3 regions of the Bacillus sp. LQ01 genome follow, and region 2 is predicted to be linked to each of the others. Evidence: riboswitches for the same ligand, from Rfam matches in the RefSeq annotation. Region 2 holds a riboswitch; each other region holds the start of a gene.
What was found. Region 2 has a riboswitch for thiamine pyrophosphate ahead of AC22L0_RS24020 (MTH1187 family thiamine-binding protein). Riboswitches for the same ligand answer to the same signal wherever they lie in the genome.
Positions count from the first base shown of each region.

Region 1: another riboswitch for thiamine pyrophosphate. It lies ahead of tenA (thiaminase II); the one in region 2 lies ahead of AC22L0_RS24020 (MTH1187 family thiamine-binding protein).
Region 3: another riboswitch for thiamine pyrophosphate. It lies ahead of thiC (phosphomethylpyrimidine synthase ThiC); the one in region 2 lies ahead of AC22L0_RS24020 (MTH1187 family thiamine-binding protein).

Region 1 is NZ_JBYEZL010000001.1:1,160-12,032, forward strand. Features, by position in the region: gene AC22L0_RS00065 (CBS domain-containing protein) at 103-522, shown strand; gene AC22L0_RS00070 (DUF3965 domain-containing protein) at 844-1,995, shown strand; gene AC22L0_RS00075 (hypothetical protein) at 2,236-2,574, opposite strand; gene AC22L0_RS00080 (SH3 domain-containing protein) at 2,580-3,734, opposite strand; TPP riboswitch at 4,004-4,115, shown strand; TPP riboswitch at 4,176-4,279, shown strand; gene tenA (thiaminase II) at 4,365-5,060, shown strand; gene AC22L0_RS00090 (ABC transporter ATP-binding protein) at 5,029-5,778, shown strand; gene AC22L0_RS00095 (ABC transporter permease) at 5,778-6,530, shown strand; gene AC22L0_RS00100 (ABC transporter substrate-binding protein) at 6,527-7,528, shown strand; gene tenI (thiazole tautomerase TenI) at 7,539-8,159, shown strand; gene thiO (glycine oxidase ThiO) at 8,152-9,261, shown strand; gene thiS (sulfur carrier protein ThiS) at 9,277-9,480, shown strand; gene thiG (thiazole synthase) at 9,483-10,253, shown strand; gene thiF (thiazole biosynthesis adenylyltransferase ThiF) at 10,246-10,873, shown strand, end outside.
Region 2 is NZ_JBYEZL010000004.1:112,471-123,343, reverse strand. Features, by position in the region: gene AC22L0_RS24070 (MFS transporter) at 1-34, opposite strand, end outside; gene AC22L0_RS24065 (TetR/AcrR family transcriptional regulator) at 101-682, opposite strand; gene AC22L0_RS24060 (hypothetical protein) at 763-906, opposite strand; gene AC22L0_RS24055 (hypothetical protein) at 1,032-1,277, opposite strand; gene AC22L0_RS24050 (thioredoxin family protein) at 1,291-1,605, opposite strand; gene AC22L0_RS24045 (DnaJ family domain-containing protein) at 1,616-1,987, opposite strand; gene AC22L0_RS24040 (glycosyl hydrolase family 18 protein) at 2,359-4,383, shown strand; gene AC22L0_RS24035 (ABC transporter ATP-binding protein) at 5,018-5,767, opposite strand; gene AC22L0_RS24030 (ABC transporter substrate-binding protein) at 5,764-6,762, opposite strand; gene AC22L0_RS24025 (ABC transporter permease) at 6,759-7,532, opposite strand; gene AC22L0_RS24020 (MTH1187 family thiamine-binding protein) at 7,504-7,824, opposite strand; TPP riboswitch at 7,926-8,027, opposite strand; gene AC22L0_RS24015 (non-ribosomal peptide synthetase family protein) at 8,080-10,873, opposite strand, start outside.
Region 3 is NZ_JBYEZL010000003.1:288,041-298,913, reverse strand. Features, by position in the region: gene AC22L0_RS22175 (C40 family peptidase) at 1-491, opposite strand, end outside; gene AC22L0_RS22170 (D-amino-acid transaminase) at 702-1,586, opposite strand; gene AC22L0_RS22165 (LTA synthase family protein) at 2,216-4,144, opposite strand; gene AC22L0_RS22160 (YkvA family protein) at 4,691-5,056, shown strand; gene AC22L0_RS22155 (metal-binding protein) at 5,107-5,598, shown strand; gene AC22L0_RS22150 (magnetosome magnetite crystal formation protein family) at 5,670-5,987, opposite strand; gene lldP (L-lactate permease) at 6,283-7,944, shown strand; TPP riboswitch at 8,016-8,131, shown strand; gene thiC (phosphomethylpyrimidine synthase ThiC) at 8,244-10,004, shown strand; gene AC22L0_RS22135 (arsenic transporter) at 10,106-10,873, opposite strand, start outside.

The DNA.
Region 1 (10,873 bases), on a different contig from region 2:
CTCTTTTTTATTTTGTTAATCCTTTTTATTACGTTACTTTCCAGAAATAAATAAAGGAATTTTGGAAAAGCTATGGTATGTATAAAAAGGAGGAAATAAATAATGACACGAGTTAGAGACTTAATGAGTACCCATATTGTACATTGTACACCGCTAGACAATGTATATGAGGCAGCTGTTAAAATGAAGGAAGAATCAGTTGGATTAATTCCTGTTGTTGAAAATGAGCAAGTTGTTGGGCTTGTTACTGATCGTGATTTAGTCGTTCGAGGGATTGCTGAAAAACATCCTGGATCTAATAAAATTACAAATGTAATGACAACAAATATTATCTCAGTTTCTCCAAATGATTCTATTGAAAAAGCTACAGAGCTAATGGCACAGCATCAAATTAGACGATTACCAGTAGTTGATAGTGGTCAACTTATTGGCATGTTAGCACTAGGAGATTTAGCTATAAGGGAATCAGCAGATGATCAAGCTGGATTTGCCTTGAGTGAAATCTCAGAGCGTACAGAGTAAATTGAAACTTTAATTAACCGAGAGTTTAATGGTCACTCATAAAGAGCTAAATTATATATAAATTTCAGATACATTATTCTAGCATATATGGATTAAACTAATATGTTAGCGTGATGTATCTGAGACATTATATAATAAGGATACGGTTAATAATTTCGACATTTTTTTAAAATTTGTTATTCTTAATTTTTAATAAGAGAAAAGATGATATACTGATAGATATAAGTATTATGATAGATTTTGAATATAACAATATTAATTTTTAGTGGTGCGATAATAAATTAATATTTCCTACATAGATGAAAAGGGAAGGGGAATTATATGAAGGCTGTACAGGGCGATCCAAATTGGAATTTGGTTACAGATACATATATAGAACCAAATAATTTCGCTGAATTATTTTCTTTGCTTGTACCTTGTCACCCAAAAGGTGAGGGGAAAGAACGAACTATATTAGTATGGAAAGAAAAAGAATTTTATAAAGAAGAAAATTTAGCGGCATTTATCGTATATGGCATGAATAAAGCAAAGAAATTACCGCAGTTTCATAAAGATGAAATTCCAACTTTAGTGCGTATTCTTCGCTTATGCCAAGAGATTGGTTGGTATGAAGAGGCAAATGATTTTATGATAGCGCAAGGATTAGCTGAGTTTGTTCATACTTCATTGGAATATGAAACATGGGATCTTTTGACGCAATCAGTTGCTTTAAATTATTTAATTATTAAATATCGTATAGGTGAATTGACAGATAGGGATATTGAAATTTGGGATAGAGTTAAATTTAATGAGAAGTGTATAACCGATTGTAAACATTTATTATCTCATAAAGAAGTATTGGAATTTACATTCTTTTATATGTGCAAGAGAGCGAAATCATTATCAAAAGAGCAATTAAATAGTGATATGATGAGTTTAGCAATGTATTGTAATACTTTTGTATATGATTTGTATACACATGATTTATTACGGAAATATCGTAAGTGTACAGATTTCCTATCATATTATGGACCTAGTCAGGCAGTTTTAGCATGTCAAAGAGCTGTATTATCTCAAATTTCCGATCGCTTAGACCCATTAAAGACAACACATGTAGATGATTATTTATATGTGATGAAAGAAATGATGGAGCATATGACGATAGGAGTAATGGATCGATATGGTCATTTTATTGGAAAGCTACTATCTTATGTGCCATTTTTCGAAATGATACAAGTTCCACAGCATGCATATTATTGTGAAGAATTACTGTATATTTGTAAGGGCATTGAATATAAAGAAGAAACACTACGCAATTATATATTTATACAATTACATGATTGTTTACCATCATTCTTTAGGCTATTTCTTAAAAATAAGCGTTACGCAACGATTCATGATATTCTTTTCTATTGGTGCGATGACGAACAACGAATGAGCTTAGAGAAAAAATATAATCTGAGCTTTATTTATGAAAAATATGCTTGTGGATAAACAATATTTTCGATATGAAAAATTAATATAAATTAAAAAGGATCTCCAGTTTATGTGAGATCCTTTTTTGTTAGTAAAACAAGGAGAAAGTGATTAAGACAAGAAAAAACATTCCATATAGGAGAAGTTGTTCAGTATAACTTCCTTGTATACCAAAAAAAGTATTGGCTTTCTTATACAAATTCAATATGTATTTTATTGGAGTATCTTTGAAAGATTGGTACACAGTGTCTCCTCTTTCTAAGCTTCTTGTTCTTGTTTTTGTTTTTGGTTATAAGGGACATTAATATATCTAGCTACAAATAATAAAACAGCCATAAAGAATACTGGAAATACAGTAGATAAATAAAAGCCATTACTAATTATATTTGTTATGAGAGCACTCAAAAGAAAAATAGCATTATAAATATGGGCAATTTTTTGTTTTAGTTGCACTTGAAATGATTCCATCATAATTTCTAATGCAACAAAAGCAATAATAATAGATAAAAATACAATGTTTGTATTGTAAATGATTAAACAACAGATTAAACCTAAAAAGGCTACGTATTCAATTATAAGAGGTATATTGCGTGGCATACAATTTACCTAACTAAATATGGCAGTGGATTTACTGCATTTGTTTTTTCAAAATTCCATTCTCCATTATGTAATTCAAAATGAAGATGCTGCCCGTATGAATGACCTGTGTTTCCCATATGACCTATTAATTGTCCAGTTTGTACTTGATCACCAGCTTGTACAGTGCGATCCTTCATATGAGCATAAACAGTTGTATATAATTTCCCATTGATTTGATGCGCAATGAAAACAACATTGCCATAGCTAGCTGAATAATAAGATTTCACAACTTTACCTGCAGCAGCAGCTTGGATAGAGACGTTTCCTGGAGCGGCAATATCTATACCATAATGCATTTGTTCCCAGCGTATATCAAAGGTTGAGCTAATTCTTCCTTGAGCAGGGAATTTGAAAGCAGCTGGAATTGATGAAGGTTGATCTGTTTTAGCTTGTGGTTGATTTTGTACTACATAGTGTTTTGCTACATATCCGTATCCTGTGCCAAAACGAATTTTATACCAAGTTCCTACAGTTTCTACTACTTGTACTTGTGTACCGTTTTGTAATGAACCGAGTAGAGGGCTACTTGTACTAGCGTTGCTACGTACATTTAGATTAGGTGTTGCAACAGTATATTTTGTATTATTTTGAACGGTGATTCCTTTTACTAAGGGTTGTGAACCATTAGAGATGAATGCTTTTTGTACGTAACCTGTTTGGCCATTATGCGATATTTTATACCATTCGCCTTGATCTTCTTGAATGGTAATAAACTTGCCATTTGGTAATACATCTAAAATGGAAGATTCTAAATTAGGTTCAGAGCGAACGTTTAATGCATTAGCATTAACGATGTATTGATCATTAGAATGAAGTTTGTTTTTTAGTAAAATAGCATCTTTTTGTACATAACCTACTTTATTATGAACAGATACTTTATACCACTCATTAGTTGTTTCAAGGATGTTCACTTTTGTATTAAAGCGAATTGTATCAATTGATGTGCTTTTTACGTTATCTTCTGTATGTAATGCTACTTGATCGACTTTGACATACCCAGTTTTAATATTAGATAATTGTTCAGCGTTTGCTTTTTGTACATTTGTTTCACCCATAGAAGGAAGTAAAGAAGCAATCGCTACAGTAGTTGCTGTTAAAGCAGTAGCTTTCATATTCATGGAATAGAGACCTCCTCTAGTTGTATAGTTGTAATTTTATTATAGTATAAAGATATAATATAGTGGGTGTATTCACATAAATGTAATATGAAATCAATATAAAAATAAATTTTTTGAGGATAATGATTCCTTCTTATGCAATTAATTGGGGTTTTATTTTCTAAAATAGAATGTATGTATTGTATAAATTTGATATTCTGTTAATAATTAAGAAAATTAAAAAAGTTGATGATGTCTTATTAGGGTGTTATACTGACAGTGATAATTATATAGTTTGCTAGGAGAGCTGGTGTTGCCAGCTGAGAGTAGGCCGTAAGCCTTTGATCCTTTTTATTACCTGATCTAGATTATGCTAGCGTAGGGAAGCAATTCGGACACTAACAATGAGTCCCCGTTTCTTTGCGTATAGAAACGGGGCTTTTTTATTTGAAAATTTCATATTGAAACCACTAGGGGTGCTTGATTTGCTGAGAGAGGAATAATCCTTAACCCTTACAACACCTGATCTAGGTAATACTAGCGAAGGGAAGTGGAACATCGAATAAATGTATAACTTTATTTGCTGTAACCACTTCTTATATATAGAAGTGGTTTTTTATTTAGATACATATATTGAAAGGGGATAGAGAAATGAAATTTTGCGATAGATTATTAGAAACTGTGCAACCGGTTTGGGAGATGAGTCATAATCATCCGTTTGTAGTAGGTATGGGAGATGGCACGTTAGAAAAAGATAAATTCCAGTATTATATTATTCAAGATTATTTATATCTGCTAGATTATGCAAAGTTATATGCGATTGGTGTTGTAAAAGCAACGAATCCACAAGTAATGGGAAAGTTCGCTGAACAAATTGATGGAATATTAAATGGCGAAATGACAATCCATAAACAATATGCAAAAAGACTTGGAATTTCTATAGAGGAGATAGAGTCTGCGAAACCATCTGCTAAAAATTTAGCTTATACAAATTACATGATGTCTGTATCTCAAAATGGCACACTTGCGGAATTAATAGCAGCGCTTCTTCCATGTATGTGGAGCTATTGGGAAATTGGAAAGCGTTTAAATGATATTCCTGGAGCAAGAGATCATGAGTTTTTTGGTGAGTGGATTCAAGGATATAGTTCGGGAGAATACGGTAATCTGTGTATTTGGTTAATAGATTTATTAAATGAAATGGCAGTGGGAAAGTCTGAGACAGAACTAGAAAGATTAGAGGAGATTTTCTTATATTCCAGTCGATTTGAATATTTATTCTGGGATATGTCCTATCGTAAGGAGATGTGGGGATTTGAGGAGCAAGAACATACTACAGTTTCATAATGTTTCTTTTCATTACGATGAGAAACCAATCATCCATGAATTAAATGCTTCTATACATGAGAAAGAGTTTGTCAGTATTATCGGACCGAGTGGATGTGGGAAAAGTACTTTATTTCGCCTTATTACAGGTCTAGAAAAGGTAAGTACTGGACAGATAGAACTGACAGAAACAAAGCACCATCCTGTAGGATATATGCCGCAAAAAGATATGCTTTTGCCGTGGAGAACAATTATTGAGAATGCTGCCCTGCCGCTAGAGTGCCAAGGTGTACAGAAGAAAGAAGCACAAGTAAAGGCAAAGGAACTGTTACATAAATTTGGTTTGCAAGGGTATGAGAAAAAATATCCGAAAGATTTATCTGGTGGTATGAGACAACGTGTATCTTTTATTCGAACTTTATTAACAGGCGGGGAAATATTGCTGTTAGATGAACCATTTAGTGCGTTGGATGCTTTAACGAAGACCTCTTTGCAAGAATGGTTGTTTGAACAATGGCAAGAGTGGGAAAAAACAATTTTATTCATTACTCATGATGTTGAAGAAGCGTTATTTCTTTCAAACCGAGTTTTAGTAGTGGAACAGCAGCCGATAACGACTTTGACTGAGCGGACTGTACCGCTTGATCATAACAGAACACGAAAAGATTTATATAAACCGGAAGTATTAGCGCTGAAAGATGAGCTTCTTAGTATGTTACAAAGGCAGGTACTTGTGTGATGAACCGATTGAAAGAATTAGTTCCTGCTATTACACTTTCTAGTATTTTACTAGCTGTGTGGGAAATAGGAGCAAGAATTGTAGATGAGATGTACATTTTACCGTCACCTTCTGCGATTGTAATGAAGATATGGAAACTAAAAGACATATTATTTACAGTTCATTTACCTGCAACGTTATACGTCGTTTTAATAGGTGTTGTTATCTCTATCGTATTAGGTGTAGGGCTAGCGATGTTAATGAATGCGAGTACATGGATGGAGAGAGCATTTTATCCATTATTAGTTGCTTCACAAACGATTCCGATTACTGCGCTTGCTCCGCTATTTGTTTTATGGTTTGGATACACAATTTGGAGTAAGGTTGTTGTCACAGTTTTAATTACGTTTTTCCCAATTGCGGTCAATACGTATGATGGACTGCGTAGTACGAAAAAAGAATGGGAGGAGCTCTTAGTTACATATGGAGCAACAAAAAGAGATATTTTTCTTAAATTAAAGTTGCCGTCTGCTCTTCCTTATTTTTTCTCAGCTTTACAAATTGCAGTTCCGCTTAGTGTTATCGGAGCAGCAATTGGAGAATGGCTCGGTGCACAAGCTGGGCTTGGATATTTCAGTAAGAGAATGATGACGCAGTTAGATGGAGCTGGCGTATTTGCACCTATTGTATTGTTATCATTATTAGCTATTTTCTTCGTCGTAATTATTTCCATATTAGAAAAGAAATTCATTAGTTGGAGGAAGTATTCATGAAATTTTTAAAGCGCATCTTTGTGTTTACATTATTAATTGCAATAATTGCAGGATGTTCGAGTAATTCAGCATCAGACAAAAGTAAAAAAGAGAAAGAAATAACAGTCATGTTAGATTGGTATCCAAATGCGGTACATAGCTTTATCTATGCAGCAATTGAAAAAGGATACTTTAAAGAAGAAGGTGTAAAGGTAAATATTAAATTCCCTTCTAATCCGACTGATCCATTAACGCTGGCAGCAGCAGGGAAGGTAACAGTTGGCTTGTATTATCAGCCAGATGTTGTTATGGCGAGAGCGAATGAGCAAATTCCAGTGAAATCAATTGGAGCTGTCGTACGTTCACCATTAAATCATGTTGTATCACTGAAATCAGCGGGCATTCAATCACCGAAAGATTTAGAAGGAAAAACAGTAGGATACTCTGGAACACCTTTAAGTGAGATGTATTTAAAAACGATGGTAAAAGAAGCTGGTGGTAATCCTGATACAGTGAAAGTAGTTGATGTTGGATTTGATTTAGTACCAGCATTAATTACGAAGAAAGTAGATGCGGTAACAGGGGCATACATTAACCATGAAGTACCTGTTATGCGTCATGAAGGCCATGAACCAGCGTACTTTAATCCAGCTGATTACGGAGTACCAAACTACCATGAGCTTGTGTTTGTAACAGGTGATAAAACGTTGAAAAAAGATAAAGAAGCGTTGCAAGCTTTCTTACGTGGTACGAAAAAGGGCTATGATTTCATGAAGAAAAACCCAGATGAAGCATTGAATATTTTATTAAATCATCAAGAAAAAGAAAACTTCCCACTTGTGCCAGAAGTTGAAAAGGAAAGTATGAAAATTTTATTAGAGAAGATGGAAACGAAAGATGAGCCATTCTTATCAGATTCAAAAGAATCTTGGGAGAAACAAAATAAGTGGCTGAAGAACAAAGGAATGACGAAAGAAACCGTCCCAGCCGATGAACTATTCGAAAATATTTTAAAGTAGACGAATGAATATGAAAAATGAGCTCCACGTAATCTCAAATGGCCATATGCCATTCGAAGAGTTAGTGAATGTAGCGATGCAAATTGAGAGTGAGATTGATTATTTGCATATTCGTGAGCGTGAGAAGAGTACGAAGGAATTATATGAAGGTGTGGAAAGTCTATTAATGGAGGGCTTTCCGGCTTCTAAAATTGTCATAAACGATCGAATTGATATTGCAATTTTATTAAATATACCTCGTGTTCAACTAGGATATCGAAGTACAGATGTAAAGTCAGTGAAAGAAAAGTTTTCGTATTTGCATGTCGGTTATTCTGTGCATTCGCTAGATGAAGCAATAGTAGCTTTTAAAAATGGAGCGGATTCACTCGTTTATGGCCATGTATTTCCGACAGATTGTAAAAAAGGTGTGCCAGCGAGAGGGCTTGAAGAAATTTCAGACATTGCAAGGTGTTTATCTATACCGATTACAGCAATTGGAGGAATTACCCCAGAAAACACAGTGGATGTTCTTACTAACGGTGTAAGTGGTATAGCAGTTATGTCTGGAATTGTAAGTAGTAGTAACCCGTATAGCAAAGCGAAATCTTATAAGGAATCAATAAGAAAGTGGGCGGAAAAACATGTGTGAGAAGTATGATGTAGCGATTATTGGTGGTGGTGTAATTGGCAGTTCAGTTGCACATTTTCTAGCAGAAAGAGGACATAAAGTAGCGATTGTGGAGAAGCGAAGTATTGCATCGGAAGCTTCCAAAGCAGCTGCTGGTTTACTTGGTGTTCAGGCAGAATGGGATGCGTATGATCCGCTATTTGAACTTGCTAGAGAAAGCCGAGCTATATTTCCACAACTTGCAGCAGTTTTACGTGAAAAGACGGGTGTTGATATTGGATATGAAGAAAAAGGAATTTATCGTATTGCTCAAAATGAAGATGAGAAGGAAAGAATTCTTCACATTATGGATTGGCAGCAGAAAACAGGTGAAGATTCTTATTTTCTAACGGGAGACCATGTGCGGGAAAAAGAGCCATATCTATCTGAATCTATTATAGGAGCAGTATATTATCCGAAAGACGGTCATGTTATTGCACCAGAGCTTACGAAAGCATTCGCACATTCTGCGGCAATTTCCGGTGCTGATATATATGAACAGACAGAAGTATTTGATATCCGTATTGAAAATAATAAAGTGACTGGAGTTATTACAAGTGAAGGTATTGTCACATGTGAGAAAGTCGTTATTGCAGGAGGTTCATGGAGCACGAAGTTACTCAGTTATTTTCACCGCGATTGGGGTACATATCCAGTTAAAGGAGAAGTGGTTGCGGTAAGAAGTAGAAAACAACTTTTAAAAGCACCTATTTTTCAAGAAAGATTTTACATTACTCCAAAGCGCGGTGGACGTTACGTAATTGGGGCAACAATGAAGCCACATACGTTCAATAAAACTGTGCAGCCAGAAAGTATAACTTCTATATTAGAGCGTGCTTATACAATATTGCCAGCTTTAAAAGAAGCAGAATGGGAAAGCACATGGGCAGGATTAAGACCACAATCGAATCATGAAGCTCCTTATATGGGAGAGCATGAAGAAATAAAAGGTTTATATGCTTGCACGGGCCATTATCGAAATGGTATTTTATTAAGTCCTGTTTCTGGCCAATATATGGCTGATTTAATAGAAGGAAAGCAAGAGAATCATTTGCTAGATTCATTGCTTTCTAGAAGAGTTTAGAAAGGGGATGGAAGTTTGAACTTAAAAATTAATGGTAACCAAATTGAAGTGCCATCGAGTGTAAAAACAGTAGCTGAGCTACTTACACATTTAGAGCTAGATAACAGAATTGTTGTAGTAGAGCGTAATAAAGATATTTTACAAAAAGATGATCATACAGATACATCTGTTTTTGATGGAGACCAAATTGAGATTGTAACTTTCGTAGGAGGCGGTTGATTATGTTAAACATTGGACCATTTTCATTTCATTCTAGACTTTTATTAGGAACAGGTAAATTCCCTGATTTTGACGTGCAGCAAAAGGCAATTGACGTTTCTGAAGCTGAAATTTTAACGTTTGCAGTACGTCGTATGGATATCTTTGATGCAAAGCAACCTAATTTATTAGAGAAACTTGATGTGAAAAAATATACGTTATTACCAAATACAGCAGGGGCAAAAAACGCTGAAGAGGCTGTTCGTATTGCAAAATTAGCAAAAGCCTCTGGGCTTTGTGACATGATAAAGGTAGAAGTTATTGGTGATGATAGAACGTTATTACCTGATCCGGTAGAAACGTTAAAGGCATCTGAAATGTTACTAGAAGAAGGATTTATCGTACTTCCGTATACATCTGATGATGTTGTATTAGCACGTAAATTACAAGAGCTTGGCGTGCATGCGATTATGCCAGGAGCATCTCCAATCGGATCAGGACTTGGTATTGTAAATCCATTAAATTTGAGCTTCATTATTGAACAAGCGACAGTACCAGTTATCGTTGATGCCGGTATTGGTAGTCCAGCTGATGCAGCATTTGCAATGGAATTAGGAGCAGATGGCGTGTTATTAAATACAGCTGTATCAGGAGCAAAAGATCCTATTAAAATGGCAAAAGCAATGAAATTAAGTATTGAAGCAGGCCGTTTAGGATTTGAAGCAGGTCGTATTGCACGTAAGCGTTGTGCAACTGCAAGTAGTCCTTTAGAAGGAATGAGCGTAGTTGAATAATCGATATTCTCGCCAAGAACTATTTTCTCCAATTGGAGAAGAAGGACAGCAAAAGATAAGAGAAAAGCATGTGCTTATTATCGGTGCAGGTGCATTAGGTAGTGCAAATGCAGAGATGTTTGTAAGAGCAGGTGTTGGCAAGATAACAATTGTTGACCGTGATTATGTAGATTGGAGTAATTTACAAAGACAACAATTGTATGCAGAGAGCGACGTAAAGAATAATCTTCCAAAAGCTATAGCGGCTAAAAAACGTTTAGAAGAGATTAATAGCGATGTAACAATAGAAGCTCTCGTTCAAGATGTAACAGCTGAAGAGCTAGAAGAACTTGTTATAAATGTTGATGTAATTATTGATGCGACTGATAATTTCGAAACGCGCTTTATTGTAAATGATATAGCACAAAAATATTCTATTCCATGGATTTACGGTGCATGTGTAGGTAGTTACGGTCTTTCTTACACAATCCTTCCTAGTAAAACACCATGTTTATCATGTTTATTACAGTCGATTCCGCTTGGCGGGGCAACATGTGATACAGCGGGTATTATATCACCTGCTGTATCTCTTGTCGTTTCTCATCAAGTAACAGAAGCTCTTAAACTGTTAGTAGAAGATT
Region 2 (10,873 bases):
GCATAAATGCTCGGTTTTTAAATAAAGCGTTCATTTTCATTCCCCTTTCATAAACCGACCGTTCGGTCTAATTTATTTTGTAAGAAAAGCAACTGACCTATTATTCAGCTGCCATTCCTTTTAACAATACATCTATTGCCTTTTTATAAATACGTTTCAGCTCTTTATAATCTAATTCGTAGTAAAGCACTCCAAGTCCTGATAATAATCCGTTTACAATATACATAAGATCACGAGTATTATCTTCACGGAACTCTCCAGACTGTATACCTACTTCAATTAATTTCTCAAACATAACATATGATTCTCTAGTTAAAGCTAACAGTTCATCCAGAATCTCTTTACTTACAACTTGGCTCATAGAGAATTCCTCTATTGCATTTGAAATTGGTTGCTGTATGTCCTCTACATGATATTCCGCGAGACCATATAGTTTTTCAGTACTAGTGCTATACAACTTCTCTTTTTCATTCCATTTTTCAATCCAATCATACGTATGCTGTTTCACTACAAATAAAAATAATTCTTCTTTACTTTTAAAGTGATAATAAATACTTCCTTTACTTCGCTCTGTAATTTCACAAATCTCTTCCATAGATGTAGCTGCGTAGCCCTTCTGTGAAAATAGACTTTCTGCTTTATATGCAATTTCTTTCTTTATCTCTTCTGCGCTTCTTCTCATATTCACACCTCTTTAAACCGACCGTTCAGTCTAATAATAACAAATCAAAAACCTCTATCGCAAGAGGCTATATTCCTTATTTAAGAAAACGTACTTTCAAACCAAGTTCGAATCATATGTATGGTTCCAAATTTAAATGCTAATTTAACAAGAAATACGCCTCCTGCAGCTAATAAAAATAACACTACTTTCCCCTTATTTTTCACTTTCGGTTCCCTTTTCATTTCCATTCCCCTTAGTATGTTAAAAATATTAAACAAACGTTTGTTTAACTGTGTTTATGCATATGTAAGCCGACTAATCAAACGTTTGTTTAAAAAGAAATACGCCTATATAAGGCGCATTTTTATCAATCACCACCGCCACCACAGCTTCCTCCGCTATCTCCCCCAAAAGATCCTCCACAATCATGTGAGCCGCCATCATGCGAGCTATCATTATCAGATCCAGCAAAGAAAAATAATGGTGATGAGCTGTTAGATGAATTATGAATGTTATTTTGTTTTGTAAGATTTACCTTCTTTTTGTTCGATCGAACTGCTGTTACGATTGTTCCAACTACAACAAATAATAGTATGACAATAATAAATTCCATTTAAAAGCCTCCCTTATTCCTCGAATAATTGAATGGTTCTCTCTAAATTTTCAAGTGAAATGAAGCGTGATTCACGAAGAATTTCTTTTCCATTATGAAATAATAAAATTGTTGGCCCTGTAAATACTCCATATCGCCCCGCAATCTCCTGCATGTCTTGTAGTAATATCTCTATTTTCTCTACGTAATCATAATTCTCTAATACGCAATTTACTTTTCTTAGCATAACATCACAAACACCACAATTTTCCGTTTTAATAAACAGAAGTACCAATTGTTGTTCTTCGATATAGGTCGCTAATTCTTCTATCGTTTTAAATGTAGTCATCTTATCCCTCTTAGCGTAATTTACGAAATACTTTGTCTTGATACATACGAAAAGCTGAACTATCTTTAATCTTTCTCTTTTCCATTACCTGCTGAAAACGAAGCGTTTTTGCTGTTAACTCTTCTCGTAATCTCTTTCTCTCTTCTTCATCATAACAGCAAGCAATTAGATCCTCTATTTTTAATATATCTTTTTGTAGTTCCATTTCTGGTGGAATCATTCCCGCATTTTTTAAAATTTTATAACTCATTCTAAGTTCTGGAGGTACCATTGAAAGATCTTCTAATTGTAGTGGTTTTCCTTTTCCCGGAAGATAATCAAGATCACCATTCCGTATTGCTTGTCGAATTTTTTCTTCAGCAATGTTCAAAAACACATCCACACCATTCCCTCCTTTACATATTTTTACTATTATTTTACATGATATTTCCTTATCTTTCTACGTCTTTAATAATTGGCTCCATACAATTTTTTCTCAAATTTATTTATAATAAGCTTTTTCCTCCCATACCAATCTTTCGTTTTCATATATAGTTTGTATTCAAGCCTTTTTGTATTGAGAAAGTCTTTTTTAACTTAATAAAGCGTTTACACTAAATCTTACATTTGTTACGATTTAATCACCCCCAGCTCCCTTGTATAGACTTCGTGATGTCTGATCATTTTATCTAGACGTTTCACACGTCTAGATTCATTTTGATTTATTGGCGTATGCCTTTAAATATATCTTTTATTTTGAAAGGAGAAATGGCTATGAGGTCTCAAAAATTCACACTGCTATTACTATCCCTACTACTTTTCTTACCTCTTTTTCTCACAAATTTTATTACTCCAAATCTCGCATTAGCAGATTCACCAAAGCAAAGTCAAAAAATTGTTGGGTACTTTCCTTCGTGGGGCGTTTACGGACGTAATTATCAAGTTGCTGACATTGATGCATCAAAACTTACTCACCTTAACTATGCTTTCGCGGATATTTGTTGGAATGGAAAACATGGAAACCCTTCTACTCATCCTGATAATCCAAATAAACAAACGTGGAACTGTAAAGAATCTGGTGTACCATTGCAAAATAAAGAGGTTCCTAATGGTACTCTTGTACTCGGTGAACCATGGGCTGATGTTACCAAATCGTATCCTGGCTCAGGGACAACTTGGGAAGATTGCGATAAATATGCCCGTTGCGGAAATTTCGGGGAACTAAAACGATTAAAAGCTAAATATCCTCACTTAAAAACAATTATTTCCGTTGGTGGCTGGACTTGGTCTAACCGCTTTTCTGATATGGCCGCTGATGAAAAAACAAGAAAAGTATTTGCTGAATCTACAGTAGCTTTTCTTCGCGCATATGGGTTTGATGGCGTAGATTTAGACTGGGAATATCCGGGCGTTGAAACGATTCCTGGTGGTAGTTATCGTCCTGAAGATAAACAAAATTTCACTCTCCTTCTTCAAGACGTCCGAAATGCTTTGAATAAAGCAGGTGCTGAAGATGGCAAACAATATTTACTAACAATCGCTTCAGGTGCAAGTCAACGCTACGCTGATCATACAGAACTAAAGAAAATTTCTCAAATACTCGATTGGATTAATATTATGACATATGATTTCCACGGCGGATGGGAAGCTACTTCTAATCATAATGCAGCTCTATATAAGGATCCAAATGACCCAGCAGCAAATACGAATTTTTACGTAGATGGTGCTATAAATGTTTATACAAATGAAGGTGTTCCAGTCGATAAACTAGTATTAGGCGTACCCTTTTACGGACGTGGCTGGAAAAGTTGTGGCAAAGAAAATAACGGACAATATCAACCTTGCAAACCAGGTAGTGATGGGCAACTTGCTTCTAAAGGTACTTGGGATGATTACTCTACCGGTGACACAGGTGTGTATGATTACGGCGATTTAGCAGCCAATTACGTTAATAAAAATGGTTTTGTACGCTACTGGAATGACACAGCTAAAGTACCTTACTTATATAATGCAACTACAGGCACATTTATTAGCTACGATGACAATGAATCTATGAAATACAAAACAGACTATATAAAGACGAAAGGTTTAAGTGGAGCAATGTTTTGGGAACTAAGCGGAGATTGCCGTACAAGTCCAAAATATAGTTGCAGTGGTCCAAAATTACTTGATACGCTAGTAAAAGAATTACTTGGTGGACCTATTAGTCAAAAAGATACTGAGCCACCAACGAATGTTAAAAACATTGTAGTTACGAATAAAAATTCAAACTCAGTTCAATTAAACTGGACTGTATCTACTGATAACGTAGGAGTTACGGAATATGAAATTACTGCTGGAGAAGAGAAATGGAGTACAACAACAAATAGCATTACAATTAAAAACTTAAAACCTAATACGGAATACAAATTTTCGGTAATTGCCAAAGATGCTGCTGGAAATAAATCACAACCTACCGCTCTTACTGTCAAAACGGATGAAGCTAATACGACACCTCCTGATGGAAATGGTACTGCTACATTTTCAGTCACTTCGAATTGGGGCAGCGGTTATAACTTCTCGATTATAATCAAAAATAATGGAACGACTCCTATTAAAAATTGGAAATTAGAATTTGATTATAGCGGCAATTTAACACAAGTTTGGGATTCTAAAATTAGTAGTAAAACAAATAATCATTATGTAATTACGAACGCAGGATGGAATGGTGAAATTCCTCCTGGTGGATCTATTACAATTGGCGGTGCAGGAACAGGTAATCCTGCCGAACTTTTAAATGCCGTCATTAGCGAAAACTAGACGTAATATCCATTAATTACTTCAATAAAGTTTGAATTTAGGTTTGAGCAATACCTCCTAAATTCAAACTTTTAATTTTATGAAAAATCAAAAATATCACGATAACCTATTATAATTATATTTAATTTCTAATATGAAGTTTATATGAAGTTCATTTGAATTTTACATGAATTTCCTTTAATTTCTATTGTCTTCCTATAATATCCATATTATCCTTTACATAAAGGAATTATTTTTATTCCATTTTGAACTATCTATATATATAAAGAAAGATAGTCACCTGTTAGGGAAAGGCTTTCGTATTATAAATATAACAAAAGAAAAAGCACGCTTATAAGCGCACCATAAGAGTGCTTCTTCATACAATTCTCATGTAAGAGTTCTCGAAAATCATGTTAATCACAAAGAAAAGGCATTAGCTCATAAAAGCTAATGCCTTTTCTTTATTCATATTGTTGAGTATTCCATTCTTCTATATTTCATAATTTTGTTATCTACGATTCATAGAAAGAAGGTTCATGTGAGACAATTAAAACCGTTCCTTTGTATTGTTGTAACGCTTCCTGTAAAGCCATCTTAGTTTCTACATCCAAATGATTAGTCCGTTCGTCTAAAATTAAAACATCAGCTTTTTCTATTTTTTCATATAAGGAGCTAACACACTTAAAATCTCTTCTTTATCCTTTTTTAATTCGAGTGATGTTAACATATCCATCGTTCTCGGCCTAGGTAATTTCACTTGTACCTCGCCAACTATTGACGCTGGTCTTTGAGATAAAATAAATACGCGATCTGAAAGCAAGATTGCCTCATCTAAGTCATGTGTAACCATAACGATTGTTTGCTTCTCTTGATGCCAAGAGTTTAAAAGCCAGCTATGTACTTCCATTTTTGTAAATGCATCTAATTTACCAAAAGGCTCATCAAGCAGCATAATTGGCTTTTCACATAAATATGTGCGCAGAAAACTAATTCTTTGACGCATACCACCAGACAATTCATCTGGATAATGGTTTGCATATTCATCTAGTTCGAACTGCTTTAATGCTTCCATTCCTTCTGTCAGCCTTTGTTTTTTCGGCTTTCCTTCAATTTCTAACGGAAGAACGATATTTTGCAAAGCTGATCGCCACGGTAGTAATAAATCTTGTTGTGGCATATAACTAACAACATCTTGCTCTTGTACTTGCTTATCGTTATACGTTACGTTCCCGCTTGTTGGTTTTTCAACATTTGCAATCATGTTTAATAATGTGCTTTTCCCGCAACCACTCGGTCCTACAAAGGAAACAAACTCTCCCTCTTGTATAGAGGCACTAATATTCTCTAATACATTCTTTCCGTCGAAAGATTTCACTATATTTTTTATTTGTAATCCGCTCATTTTTCACTTGGAAGGAATTCATTTGTAAAAGCATCTTTTACATCGATTTTCTTTTTAATAACTTTGTTGTCATATAAGAAATTCATGTAATTCGTCCAAATTTCTTCCTTCTGTACTCCCCATGCTTTAGCATCATCTTGATACTTCGTACTTAACCATTTTTGGCTTTCTTGAACTAAATCTTTATTCACATCTGGAACAGCTTTAATTAAAATATCAGCAGCCTCTTTCGGTTCCTTAATTGCAAAATTATAACCTTCTGTCGTTGCACTCATAAACTTTTTCACAAAGTCTTTATCTTGCTTCGTATGTTTTTCACTCGTAATAATAACAGGACTATAGAAATCAAGCGCTGGATCTAAGTCCTTCACCATAATCGTATTTAACTCTTTTCCTTGACGCTTCGCTTCAATACCATCCCAACCGTAATAAATCCATTCGAAATCTGCATCACGGCCAATTGATTTAAAGAAATCTGTTTGTCCTAAGATGATTTTTTCAACTTTATTAAAATCAGCTTGATGTTTATCCATAATCGTCTTTAATGTCGCTTCTTCTGCTGGTCCTCCCCAGCCGCCGTAACGTTTACCTTCAAAATCTTTCGGTGACGTCATATTGTCTTTCTTAAGCGATGCAAACGCTGAAGTGTTATGCTGAATAATCGCTCCTACAGATACAACAGGAATTCCTTCTACACGAGCTAACGTTACATTTTCTTGTGCACTTATTGCGAAGTCTGCTTTTCCTGATGCTATCATTTGCTCTGCTGTTACATTGTCACCTGGTTGAATAATTTCTACATCTAATCCTTGCTTTTTGTAATAATCTTTCGTTTTCGCTACATACAAGCCAGTATGATTCGTATTTGGAAACCAATCTAATACTACTTTTACTTTTTGATCTTTACTTGCACTTTCTTCTTTCTTCGCCGGATTACATCCAGCCACACCTACCGCTACTAAGGCAGCTAACATAACTTTCAAACCTTTTTTCATTTTCTGCCGTCCTTTCTATATATCCATGGTGCTGTTATTCTTGCCATAAACTCTACGATAAAATACAGGCATAATGTCACCATAACGATGATTGCTGCAACACCAAATACTCGGGCAGTCAAAAAGGATTTTGTAGCCCTCGTAAGCATAACGCCTAATCCTTCACTTGCACCGAGCCATTCTCCGATAATTGCCCCCATTACGCTATATGTAACTGCAATTTTTAAACCTGAGAAAAAGTATGGGAGCACTGCTGGAAATTTTACCTTCTGGTAAACTTGCCATTTCGTCGCCTTCATTGTTTGTAACAGTTTCAGCATATTTTTATCTACTGTTTGAAAACCTTCTAAAATACTAAGCGCAATTGGGAAGAAACAAACGAGTATTACGACCATTACTTTCGGCAACATCCCATATCCAAACCAAATAATAAATAGCGGTGCAAGTACAACAATTGGAATTGTTTGCGAAATAACGAGCAATGGATTTATTAAAATACGAAATAACGGTATAACATCCATAATAATTGCGATGCTCGTCCCCAATAAAATTGCAAAGAATAGTCCAATTATAACTTCCTGCAGTGTTTGCATCGTATTTGGTAATAGTAAATCTTTCATCCCAATTAATTCTTGAACAATGGCAGAAGGCTTTGGTAAAATCCACGGTTCGATTTTAAATAATGAAACAGATCCTTCCCATATCGCAATGAGAAGGATAAGCCAAATAGTTGTAATAAGTTTAGATTGCTTCTGGTTTTGCATATTCATCACGGTACTTCCAAACCTTTTCATCTATCGTTACACCAGTGCTTGGACGATAATGGATTTTAATAGAAGTAATCACTTCTTCTGCTCCAGCATCGACGCAAGCTTGTTGCGCACGTTTAACGACATCAAGAAGTACATCTAATTCTCCTTCCAAAGTTGTTTCCATTGCCCCTACTTCATAACGAACTCCCGATTGTTGCACAACTTCAATTGCTTTATCGACAACAGAATATACATCTTTCGTTTTCGCTTGTGGTACTACTGAAAATGACATTGTAACTTGTTGTGACATAATAAAATCCCCCTTATAAAATTAAATTTCAAAAATAAGAAAAGGCTTTCCTACTGCGTAGGAAAGCCTTGTATGCAAGTTATTACAGAATAACATATGCTACATCACTTTAAGTAACTCCCTACGCTGGCATTATCCAGATCAGGTTGAGGGTCGATGTTTACTTACATCCTCTCAGCCAATTGGCTCCCCGGTCCTTAATTCGTTTTCATTGTAGCATGATTTATTTTATTGAACAAACAAAAGCATGCATAATCATTTCATTATTTTTGGAAAATAACCAACTTTTTCACCATGAGCTAATAACTGCTGTATAAATTCTTTATTAATTGCTGGTACTATCAATTCTTTTTTCTTAATCCATTCATTCGTTCTACGTGTACCCATTACAATTTCAGATTGCTGTGCTCCATCTCCTGCAACTTGAGAAGCAATTAACTCTGCTATTACTTCATTTCCCTTCGCTAATGCAAGTCCGGTATTTACATATTCTGAAAGTGGAACCATTTCAAGATTGTATCCACACTCTCCAATTAGCTGTATAAATTGTTCAAACTCAATTTGATGTGGATGACAAATATGTAACGTCTCTCCTACAATTTGCGCATCTTGTAAATACGATACAATTGATTTACTAGCAAAATCAATTGGTGTGAAATCAACTTTCCACTTCACATTTGGTGCTTTCCCAATTAATAGCATTGTTTTAATAAGACGATAAAATGCGTTTCCTTCAATATTTTGTTGGAACGAACCTGTTTCTGAATGACATGCTAAATTACCTGCACGATAAATATTTCCGCGCAAACCATTTTTCATTGCTTCACGAACAATGTTTTCCGCTTGTAGTTTACTATTTGAATATACATTCTCTAAGTCTACACTGTAATTAAAATCACCAGTTTTCATGTATGTATCCCATTGATCTACCGCTAATTCTAACGGGATACCAATTGTAGAAATAAAATGGAATGTAGCACCTTTCTCCGCTAATGCTAGCATACGGCTAGTTCCTTGGACATTTATATTTTCAAATTGTTTTACATCTCCAAAATGTCTTACATCTGCACCGCAATGAATTATCGTATCCATCTTAGAACTGATGAACATAAATTCTTCTTCGCTCATCCCAAGATACTCTTCTCCCAGATCACCAGCTACGGCCTGTATACGCTGTAACCATTCTTCACATATATCATTAAAGTAGCCTGTTAATGTATCTATAATTCTTTGCTGCACATCTTTGGTTGGTCTTACTAAACAATAAATAGTAGCAGATGTATCTCTCAACAATTCATATAATATGTGTGATCCTAAATAACCAGTAGCTCCTGTTAAAAAGACATTTGAAATCTGGGTTTCTTCCAAAACGTTTGCATACGTGATAGTATCTGGCTCGTGAATCACTTTATATTCACGAAATACTTCTTCTTTCTCTACTTTTACTTCTCGCTCAATTCGAGCTAATCCATATATCGTTCTTTCTTTAAAGAAATCTTGAATTGTTAAATGTGAGAAATCTTCTTTTAACAATGTTAAGACTCGTAATACTTTTAATGAATGTCCACCAATTGTAAAGAAATCATCATGCACTCCAACTTTTGAAATTCCTAATACTTCCGCCCAGGCGTTCGCTATTTGTTTTTCTGCTTTATTAGAAGGTGCAACATATTCTTGTAGCCGAACCGGTTCATACTTTTCTTCTAACTGAGCTAACTTCTTAACATCAATCTTTTTATTAGGTGTAAGTGGTAATTCATTAATATAAATTAGTTTAGATGGCACCATATAATCTGGTAATTGCTCTTGTAACTGATAAACTAATTCTGGTATTTCTTTTTTATTTAAAGTTGTATAGAACGCGATTAAATATTGGCTACCTTCCTTACTCTTCTTAGCAAAAACAGCATTTTCTTTTATATTATGATTTTGAGAAATTTTACTTTGGATTTCTCCTAGTTCAATACGATGTCCTCTAATTTTTACTTGATCATCTTTCCGATGTAAAAACTCTATATTTCCATCCTCTAGCAACTTAACGATATCACCTGTTTTATATATATTAACTATAGGATTAAAAGGGTTCGGAATAAAAGCTTCAATTGTTTTATTAGGCTTATTAAAATACCCTTTTGCTAATCCCACTGAATCTATATATAATTCACCAGGTACACCAATTGGACAAAGATTCATATTCTCATCCAAAATCATAACTTGATAATTAGCACATGGTTTACCAATGGGAATACTCGCAACATCCTCATTTAACTGACTAGGTATTTTATAGGTTGTCGTCACTACAGTACATTCTGTCGGTCCGTATACATTATAAATTTCAACATTTGTACCTATTCTTTCTCTCCACAATTTAATAACCTCTACAGGTAACATTTCACCACCAATCGCAATTCTTTTTAGGGAAGCTAGCTTATATATATCTTCTTCTGCTAAATAAGTTGCTACTTGTCGAACAAAAATTGTTGCTAATGCCAAGATTGAAGTTGCTTTCACTTTATAGATTGCATTTGCAAATGCCTCTACAGACAATCGCTCTTCCTCTAATAGTACATACAAGTTTCCTCCGCAGAATAAAGAAGCAAATGACTCCCATACAGAAGCATCGAAACTAAAGGAAGGAAATTGAGCAAATACATCCTCTTCTGTCAATTCATATTGCTTTTTCATCCAAGTGTACAGATTAACAACGCCTCTATGTGCTAACATCGTTCCCTTTGGATTCCCTGTTGAACCCGATGTATAAATCATATAAGCTACATCATCACAATGAATAGACAACTTTACATCTATATCTTCATAAGTTTCACTATCATACAATGAAACTGTTTGAACCCCATCACATGTTATAGGCGTCTCTTTCATCAATATAACTTTCGCTTGGCTATCTTGAATAATGTACTGTATTCTACTTTCCGGATAATCTGGATCAATCGGAACATACGCTGCACCAGCTTTTAATATAGCTACCATACTTACTACTGTGTCTATGCTACGTTTCATAAATATTCCAACATAGTCTCCTAATTGGACG
Region 3 (10,873 bases), on a different contig from region 2:
TTATGGTTAATTTTCACCCAACCATTTTCTTGTCCAATTACGTTTAATGTTTGTCCTTCATATACACGTCCAGAAACAGAACTAGATGTGTTAGGAGCTGTACGTACACGTAATACATCAGCGGTAACTTTATTGTTGCCACCTGTACTTACATTGTTGTTTGCTGCGCCACTTTTTGATACAAATTCGCCACTAACAAAGCCTGTTTGTCCATTAATGTTAATTTTGAACCAACCGTTTTCTTCGCCAATCACGTTTAGTGATTGACCGTTATAAACGCGTGAGATGATGTCGTGAGAAGTGCTTGATCCCGCACGAACATGTAATACGCTCGCGTTTACCTTATAAGAGGAGCTGTTTGATGCAGAAGCTTGGACAGTTGTAGCAGCTTTTTGTGTATTTTGTTCAGGTGCAGCTTGAACACTATCAAGTGTAGGTGCTGCTCCTCCTGCTACAGACACTGCCGCAAGACCGGCAAGATACTTTTTCATAATTTGTCGATTCCTTTCTGTCTGTAATGTAGTGAAGAAATATTTACCAACTGTTAAAAATTCTAAAGAGCATGTCGATTACTGTCAAGACTTATATAGGAATCTGAATATGACAAAAAGATTACAAGAAAAAAATCAAGGCATAAAATTACACCTTGATTTCCATTTAAATGCATATATTGAATATGAAAGGACAGAAATTATTCGTGTTTAAGAAGATGCCATATTGGATTGTAATAAGATTTGATTAAAAGATTTTTGCAGTTTTTTGGTGATAGGCCCAACTTGCCCATCTTGAATCGCGGTCCCATCAAGGTGGGTCATTGGTAAAATTTCAATCGTTGTGCCTGTAAAAAAGCATTCATCTGCTTGATAAACGTCACGAACGCTGAAAAGTTCTTCCTGCACAGGAATGTGAAGAGTATTCGCTAAAGAAAGGACATATTGACGAATAATGCCATTTAAAATAAGGTGATTGGCTGGATGTGTGTAAAGCGTTCCGTTTTTAATTAAAAAGAAGTTGGAATGGCTTCCTTCCGTTACAATACCGTTCCTTACGAGAAGTGCCTCTTTACAGCCTTTCCGTTCAGCTTTCGTAGCAGCTAGTACGTTTGGTAATAAATTTAATGATTTAATGTCACAGCGTAGCCATCGAGTATCGGGTTCTGATATAGCGCGTATACCATATTCAATCCATAAAGCTGGTCGTTCTTTTTTTGTAATATAGGCATAAATTGTCGGAGGGTTGTCATATGAAAATACATGTGTGCGAGCTTGTACACCACGAGATACTTGCAAATAAATGGTGCCATCTTCGTGGAAATGGTTTCGTTCAATTAATTTGTAAAGTAAAGTGATGAGCTCAGCTTTTGAGAAAGGGAGCGATAATTCTACTTCTTCCATGGATCGATATAATCTCGTTATGTGCGGATCTAATAAATGAAAGTTCCCTTTATATAGGCGAATAACCTCATAGACACCATCTCCGAACTGCGAACCTCTCTCTTCAAGTTCTATGTACGTTTGTTGTTTTGTTGTATCAATAACTTCATCATTCCAAAGTACAAATTTTTCGTATGCCAATTTCCGTCCCATCCTTTCGTAAGTACGTAAGTAACGTGAAACTTTCATTCATGCGATATAAAAATCACTATAGTAATTTTTATGTGAGCAATTCTCTACATATGACCATATATGTATTTGTAAATCATAGGGAAATAAGGATGATCTACCCCGCATTAACGGCAGTAAAGCCCCTACTTACAAATTCGGGTAGAGCAAAGAAGTGAAGTGGGCGAATCACTGCCCGTAAATGCCCGATTGATGAGGGCTGATTAAAGTTTCACTTTACAGCATTTTGTATATACAAATTCGAAAATAAGAAATGAGAATCCTGCTTTTAAATAAAAAAAAGCAACATTCTTATGGAATGCTGCACAAGGAGGGTAGCTATCTTTCATAGGGACATTGTCTCGTTGAATGCTTTGTGTATGGAAACAAAACAAGTTGAAAGACAATTATAAGAAAGTAGAAACAAAAGATTTACACATTTCTTTAAGGGATCTTACGAAAGATGAGAGATAAGAAATATGTAGAACCTCGTTTACATATTTTATTATAGAGATTCTTCATTAACACTATGTGAATATTTGGTAAAGGTTATGTAATTTTAAAGTTAATGAATATAAGTAGTTGTATGGAAGAAAATAAAAAAGAGGCTGAGATTACTCAGCGCTCTTCTTTTCTTCTTTAATAACTGTTTTTACTTCACCAGTTTTGATCTTATTACTTTCAGAGAAGCGAAGTAAGTCACCTTCAATGATTTTATCAGACATGTTCAATTCATTTTGGGCACGATCAATTAGTGGCTGGGATTCTTCTTTCGGTAATTGTACAACTTCGCCAGTAGCACGGTCATAGAATGTACTGTTTGTGTACATGTATTTATCTGTAACGAAGCTACCGTCACGAAGAACAACGAATCCTTTATTATCAGGTGAGAATACATCATGACCGAATCGAACGTCATTTGTAGAATCTACACCAAGTAAGTTTAGAATAGTTGGTTTAATGTCAATTTCACCAGTTGGTTTCGAAATTGTTTTACCTTCTTTTTGACCTGGAACGTGAATAAACATCGGTGTTTTTTGTAAGTTCATATGGTCAAATGCAGTGATTTCTTCTTTTCCTAAGAACTGTGCCATTGCACGGTTATGGTTTTCAGAAATACCGTAGTGGTCACCGTAGAATACGATTACTGAGTTGTCGTAAATACCTTCTGCTTTTAGACGCTCAATAAAGTGTTTCATTGCTTCGTCTAAGTAACGAGCAGTTACCATGTAACGGTCAAATACTCCATCACCAGAATTGTATTCATCGATTAATTTTGTACTGTCATCGTAAGTGAATGGGTAATGATTCGTTAAAGTAAGGAAGCGAGTATAGAATGGTTGCTTCACTTGTTTTAGCATATCAATAGATTGATCGAAGTACTCGATATCTTTTAATCCCCAGTTTAATTTTGTTTCTGGCGTAATCTTGTAGTCAAGCTCGTTGTAGTAACGATCATAACCAAGTGCTGGATACATAATGTTACGGTTCCAGAATGTTGCGTTGTTTGCGTGGAATACCGACGTGTGATACCCTTGCTGACGTAAAATTTCTGGAGTTGCTGTATATTCATTGTTACCGTGTGTGAAGAATACAGCACCGCGGTCTAGTGGATATAACGAAGTATCTACTAGGAATTCAGCATCAGATGTTTTACCTTGACCAGTTTGATGGAAGAAGTTATCAAAGTAATAACTTTCTTTCGTAAATTGGTTTAAGAATGGTGTAACTTCTTGTCCATTAACTGTTGCACCAATTAAGAATGTTTGTAATGACTCAAGAGAGACAACAATTACGTTTTTCCCTTTTGCAGTACCGAACATATTTGGATCTGGTTTACTTTGTGTTGTTTTTACGTAGTTTTCTGTTTCTTGTAATTTACTACCGTCAGCGAACGCTTTTTGTGAACTTGATTTTGCTTGTAAGCCAAGATCGTATACTTGATGTACATATAATCCTAAGTTTTTAACAAGCATAACGCGGTCGAATGAACGTGTTAATAGTTCTGGGCGTTCAGCTTCTGCAAGTCCTAAGTTTGCGAAGAAAATAGCAACTGTTGATACGAAGTATAGAGAACGCATCGGGCGTGCTACACGCTCTGTAGGTGCAAAGTTCTTCATTTTCTTTAATAGAACGAAGAAAACGATAATGTCTGCAAATGCAAGAATAATTTTGTAGTTAAATAATTCTTTCACACTAGAACCTAAACTTCCGAAGTTAGATGTTTGTCCTAGCACCGGTAATGTAACGAAGTCATTGTAGAATCCGTAGAACATTACGTTACCAACAAGAACGATTGTTAAGACAAAATTAATTCCAAGTGCTATATAGTTACGTTTTTTCCCTTTTGCAAATAATGCAAGACCAACAAGCAGTAATGATGCTGCTAATGGGCTAAGGAATAAAATGAATTCTTGCATGAAAGATTCAAGTTTTAAATCAAAGCTTGTGCGTGTAATAAGGTAAGTTTTCAGCCATAAGGCTAAAGCTACGAATACAGTGAAACGCACATTTTGAAATTGTGATTTCAAGGTTTCTTTCATTCATTTCCACCCTTTCTCTATCAGGCTTGGTCGATTTTGGAGCGAAAAATGCTAAAATAAAAAATACATAGTTTTCTTGGCCATAATTAAAGGTTCTATATTCACCCATATACGACTATAACTATGCATACCCTTTTGGTTTCTTTTGTTGCTCATAAGCATAACGTCATTTCTGTATTATACAACAAAATTCATTTCTGAGAAACACTATAACATTTTACATTTTTTGTATAAGATTTGTCACTACCAGAGAAAACTTTAACATTCGTTTATATGTCCGTCAACTAGAAAATATAACAAAGGTAGAGCAGAATGTTAAGTGGAAGTGAAAATTTTCTTTGTTGAGAAATAAGAAATGAAGATGGGTAAGGGTTATCTAGAAATCTATTATATGAAGGAAATAGTGTGAAAATTAACGAACACTTGTTCTTTTTTGGTTTGTTTGTTACAATAAAAGTTCATTGATAGGTTTTGTGTAATTTCCATGAACTTTTACTGATAACATATTGTAGCTTATTTCTTTTTAAAAATAGGGAGGCTTTTTACATGAAACAAAAATTTTCAGTTGAAGCGTTTTGGAAGAAAGTAAAACATGTTGCAAAGCAAGCAGGGCAATCTGTCATTTATGCAAGTTTATTACTGTTTTACGTTTTGCAAAGACCCGATGTTCCAAAACGAGTGAAAATTATTGTAATTGGAGCACTTGCTTATTTTATTGCACCGATTGATGCGATTCCAGATTTCATTGCTGGAATTGGCTATACGGATGATTTGGGGGCGTTAACGGCCGCACTAATACAGGTGTCGTTATACGTCAATGAAGATGTGAAAGATAAGGCACGAGTGAAGTTGGCAGAATGGTTTGGTTCGGATATAGACACAACATTTATCGATCAGAAATTAGGTCAATAGGTGAAACCTGTCATAAGGTGACAGGACGAACGTAAGCGAGGAAGTGCATTATGCCATCAGGAAGAACGCATACGAAAATTAACTTAATATCCCTTCCGGTTGTTTTGTTTTTGCTCTTTTCGTATGGATTAACAAATTTTGATTTTTTATTAACTTTTGCGATTGGTTTTTTAGTAGGTACTTCATTTTTAACACCAGATTTAGATACGTACAGTAATGCTTATAACAAATGGGGTTTCTTACGTATATTTTGGTATCCTTATAAGAAAGTAATGCCGCATCGATCTTTCTTTACACATACGATTATACTTGGTGATGTAATTCGTATTGCGTACATGTTAATCGTCTTTTCTCCATTTTTATTACTATTAAATGTAATCGCACTGGATGGTAATTTAATAGAAATTGCGAAGAAGCATGAGGTTGAAATTGTAACGTTCTTAATGGGAATTGTTGTGGCAAGTACGCTCCACATTATAGCGGATAAAGTGAATACGCGCCGAAAGAAAATGATGAGAAAAAAGAAGAAACGCAGAAGATAAAGTGAACGAATTAGGAAAAGGGCCCCTTGCAAATTGCAAGGGGCCCTTTTTAAACAAACATTTGTTTAAAATTAAGCTTTCAGCACTTTAATTCCTTTTACAATGTTCCAGATGAAGTAGTATAAGCTGATGATTCCGCAAATAGCTAAGACAATCATTGATCCAATTCCAAGTGTTACATCTGGTTGATCAGATCCAAGACCCATAATTCCTAGAATAGTTACGCCAATGAATGTAGCGATACTTGGAATGATGTGTGTCCATAGAGCACGTTTTGCATGTGGTTTTGTTTCAGCGTCTCCCACGATCCAAACGATAATAGGGAATAAGATAGGGGCAAATAGTACACTAAAGTATGATAACGCAGCTAATATTTTATTTCCGTTCATATATATCACCTCATGAATAATTTCTGTTGTTATACTATTATTATGCAATAATTTTAGCAAACTTCCTATCGATGAACATTACAAGAACGTGACGATTTTGTAAGATTTTCTGTTAAATAATAAAATTTTCAAAAAAATCTTTTTTAATAGAAATTGTTATGGTACAGTATAAATGAAAGTTGTTGAAAACGTTTTCTTAAACGTTTTTTTATTTTAGGCTTAAAGGTATGATGACCTGATAGTCTATTGATGAGGTTATTCTATTTAAAAGGGGATTCTTTAGGGGGAGAGAACAATGAACACATGGACACAAGTTTATGATCCATTCGGAAACATTTGGATTTCGGCAGCGGTCGCACTTATTCCGATTATCTTTTTTTTCTTAGCTTTAGCAGTTTTCCGCATGAAGGGGTATGTGGCAGGATTTATTACAGTTGTACTTACAGTTTTAGTAGCGTTATTCGCTTATAAAATGCCGTTCACGATGGCAATGGCAGCAACCGGGTACGGTTTTTTGTATGGGTTATGGCCAATTGCTTGGATTATCATTATGTCCGTATTTTTATATAAAATTTCTGTGAAAACAGGTCAATTTGATGTGATTCGTGCATCGGTATTATCGATTACGAACGATCATCGTCTACTCGTTATTTTAATTGGATTTTCATTTGGAGCATTTTTAGAAGGAGCGGCAGGATTTGGGGCACCAGTAGCGATTACAGCAGCGCTTCTTGCGGGTCTTGGGTTAAATCCTTTATACGCAGCAGGTCTTTGTTTGATTGCAAATACTGCACCAGTGGCGTTCGGAGCGATGGGAATTCCGATTACAGTTGCTGGACAAGTAACAGGTATTGATCCACATAAAATTGGACAAATGGCTGGGCATCAATTACCGTTCCTATCATTATTTGTTCCATTCTTTATCGTATTTTTAATGGATGGATTTAAAGGTATAAGACAAACGTGGCCTGCGTTACTTGTAGCGGGTAGTTCATTTGCGATTACGCAGTTCATTACAGCGACATTTTTAGGACCGGAACTTCCGGATATTACATCGGCACTTGTAAGTTTAATTAGTTTAGCACTGTTCTTAAAAGTTTGGCAGCCGAAAGAAATTTATCAATCCGGGCAAGCAAATAGTGAAGTAGCAGTAACAACGACAGCGGCATCGATGCCGAAATTAACGTTTGGAAAAGTAGTGAAAGCATGGTCTCCATTTATCGTATTAACGGTTATGGTAGTCATTTGGAGCCAAAGTTTCTTTAAGGCATTATTCGCTCCAGGAGGGGCTTTAGAAAGTCTTGTATTTAAGTTTGAAATTCCAGGTCTGCATAATTTAGTAATGAAAGCAGAGCCAATTGTAAATAAACCAACGCCTTACGAGGCAATTCTGAAGTTTGATGTATTATCGGCAACTGGAACAGCGATTTTAATTGCTTGTATCATTTCCATGTTTATTTTGAAAATGAATGTAAAAGATGCAGTAGTGACATTTAAAGAAACGTTAAGCGAATTAAAAATGCCAATTCTATCTATCGGATTTGTACTAGGGTTTGCATTTATCGCAAACTATTCTGGTCTATCTTCTACGTTAGCGTTAGCATTAGCCGGAACTGGCGGACTATTCCCGTTCTTCTCACCATTCTTAGGCTGGATTGGCGTATTCCTAACAGGGTCTGATACGTCTGCGAATGCACTGTTCTCAAATTTACAAGCCATTACAGCGCAGCAAGTCGGCGTATCTGAAGTGCTTCTTGTTGCAGCAAATACAACAGGCGGTGTAACAGGGAAAATGATTTCCCCGCAGTCGATTGCAATCGCTTGTGCAGCAGTTGGTCTTGCTGGAAAAGAATCGGATTTGTTCCGTTTTACAGTGAAACATAGCTTGTTCTTCGTCATAATTGTGGGGATTATGACTTATGTTCAGGCATATTATTTAACTTGGATGATTCCGTAAATAGCAAAAGAAATAAACTTTTCATTTTTCAGATTATCGTGTATGATGGGAAAGTATTGAAAATTAAATCAGTGATAAACTAGGGGTGCCTAACGTATGCGTAGGCTGAGAGAGAAGCGCGTGAACTTCTTAACCCTTTGGACCTGATCTGGCTCGTACCAGCGTAGGGAAGTTAACGGCTTTACATAATGATGTCTTTATGAGCCAGGTCCTTATTTTTTTATGGACCTGGCTCTTTTTATTTTGGCATGCGCTGGCCATATCTCGTCCTTGTCACGAACAGGGGGGCAACAAAATTTATGAAACAATCTGTTTCAGCTGAGCAAATTGAATTGAAATCGAGTTTACCAGGGAGTAAGAAAGTATATGTGGATGGACCACGAGAAGGTATGAAAGTGCCGATGCGTGAGATTGAACAAAGCGAAACGAATGGTGTCCCAAATCCACCAATCCGTGTGTATGATACGAGCGGTCCTTATACAGATCCTGCGTATAAGGTCGAGTTGGAAAAAGGAATTCCAACGCCGCGCCACTCTTGGATTATGGGGCGTGGTGATGTAGAAGCATACGAAGGGCGTGAAGTGAAACCAGAGGATGACGGTGTGAAAGTAGCTTCGAAGCATACACCTGTTTTCCCGCAAATGGATCGCCAGCCACTTAGAGCAAAGCAAGGTGCAAATGTTACGCAAATGCACTATGCACGTAATGGCATTATTACGTCTGAGATGGAATACGTTGCGATTCGTGAAGGGGTAGAGCCGGAGTTTGTTCGTAAGGAAATCGCAGAAGGCCGCGCTATTTTACCAGCGAATATTAATCATCCAGAAGCTGAACCGATGATCATCGGGCGTAATTTTCATGTGAAGGTAAACGCGAATATCGGAAACTCAGCTGTATCTTCTTCGATTGCAGAAGAAGTAGAGAAGATGACATGGGCAACGCGCTGGGGTGCGGATACGATTATGGATTTATCTACAGGTAAAAATATTCATACGACGCGTGAGTGGATTATTCGTAACGCGCCTGTACCAGTTGGAACTGTACCGATCTATCAAGCGCTGGAAAAAGTAAACGGAATTGCAGAAGATTTAACGTGGGAAGTATATCGTGATACGTTAATTGAGCAGGCGGAGCAAGGCGTTGATTACTTTACGATTCACGCTGGTGTATTGCTTCGTTATATTCCAATCACGGCAAAGCGTACGACAGGTATCGTTTCGCGCGGTGGTTCGATTATGGCGCAGTGGTGTTTATTCCATCATAAAGAAAACTTCCTATATACTCACTTTGAAGAGATTTGTGAAATTATGAAGCAGTACGATGTTTCGTTCTCTCTTGGAGATGGATTACGTCCAGGGTCTATTGCAGATGCAAATGACGAAGCACAGTTTTCCGAGCTTGAAACACTTGGTGAATTAACAAAAATTGCTTGGAAACATGATGTGCAAGTTATGATTGAAGGACCTGGACACGTACCGATGCACTTAATTAAAGAGAATATGGAGAAAGAGCTTGATATTTGTCAGGGCGCGCCGTTTTACACACTTGGGCCACTAACGACAGATATTGCACCAGGTTATGACCATATTACATCTGCAATTGGAGCTGCGATGATTGGCTGGTTTGGAACAGCGATGCTTTGTTATGTAACGCCGAAAGAACATTTAGGTTTGCCAAACAAAGATGATGTACGCACGGGTGTTATTACGTACAAAATTGCAGCGCATGCGGCTGATCTTGCGAAAGGACATAAAACGGCTCATCAGCGTGATGATGCACTTTCAAAAGCACGCTTCGAATTCCGTTGGCGCGATCAATTTAATTTATCTTTAGATCCTGAACGTGCGATGGAATATCATGATGAAACGTTGCCTGCAGAAGGGGCAAAGACAGCTCACTTCTGTTCAATGTGTGGACCGAAGTTTTGTAGTATGAGAATTTCACATGATATTCGTGAATATGCAAAAGAAAATGATTTAGAAACGACAGAAGCAATTGAAAAAGGAATGAAAGAGAAAGCAGAAGAATTTAAAGAAGCTGGTAGTCATTTATATCAATAACATGTTACACCTCTTTACTTGATTGATCACACTGTAGTACCTAACTTTATTATAGAAGAAGCCCCATTTGCTAAGACGGTAGCAAATGGGGCTTCTGTTGTTTATAAGGCGAAGAAGAGATGTACCCAGTAGAATAAGAGGAATAGTGTGACGACTGTTGTGAGCGGGATAACGATAAGGGATACACTTAAATAGTCTTTCCATTTTACTTTAATTTTGTTTTGTTTCAGAATATACATCCAAATGAGTGAAGCTAGCGTACCAATTGGTAGTAATAGTGAACCGATGTCACTACCAATGATGTTTGCAAGATAGATAGTTTTTAATGTGACTGGATCTAGTCCCATTTCTGTTAATGTGATTGTACCAATCATAAGGGCAGGATGGTTATTGAAGACGTTAGAGAGGATGGATACAAGTCCGCCCATTGCAAAGCTAGCATAGAGTAGATGCTGATTCACAACTGGCTCGAGCCATTGTACAAGTGCAGCTGTTAATCCTGCGTTGTGTAGTCCGTAAATAATGACGTACATAGAGAAGGCGAAAATTAAAATGTGCCACGGTGTCTTTTTCAAAATGTCGACAGGATTTGTTCGTAAGTAGTACCATCTCCAAATGAGAAGAACGAGTGAACCAAGTACTGCAACGATTTCAATTGGGATGGATAAGAAGGATGCAACGAATAGAAGACAGCGCATCAGGAAGACGAAACCTAATACTTTTAACATGAATCTTGTCCGTTTTTGTTTCGTATCGACAGAATTATTTCCTTTTAGTGGATGGAAGTTTTTCGTGAAGAAAATTTCTTCAATATCATATGAAGAAACAGGTAATTTTTTCGGAAGTTTTTTCTTCAAAACTGTATACAT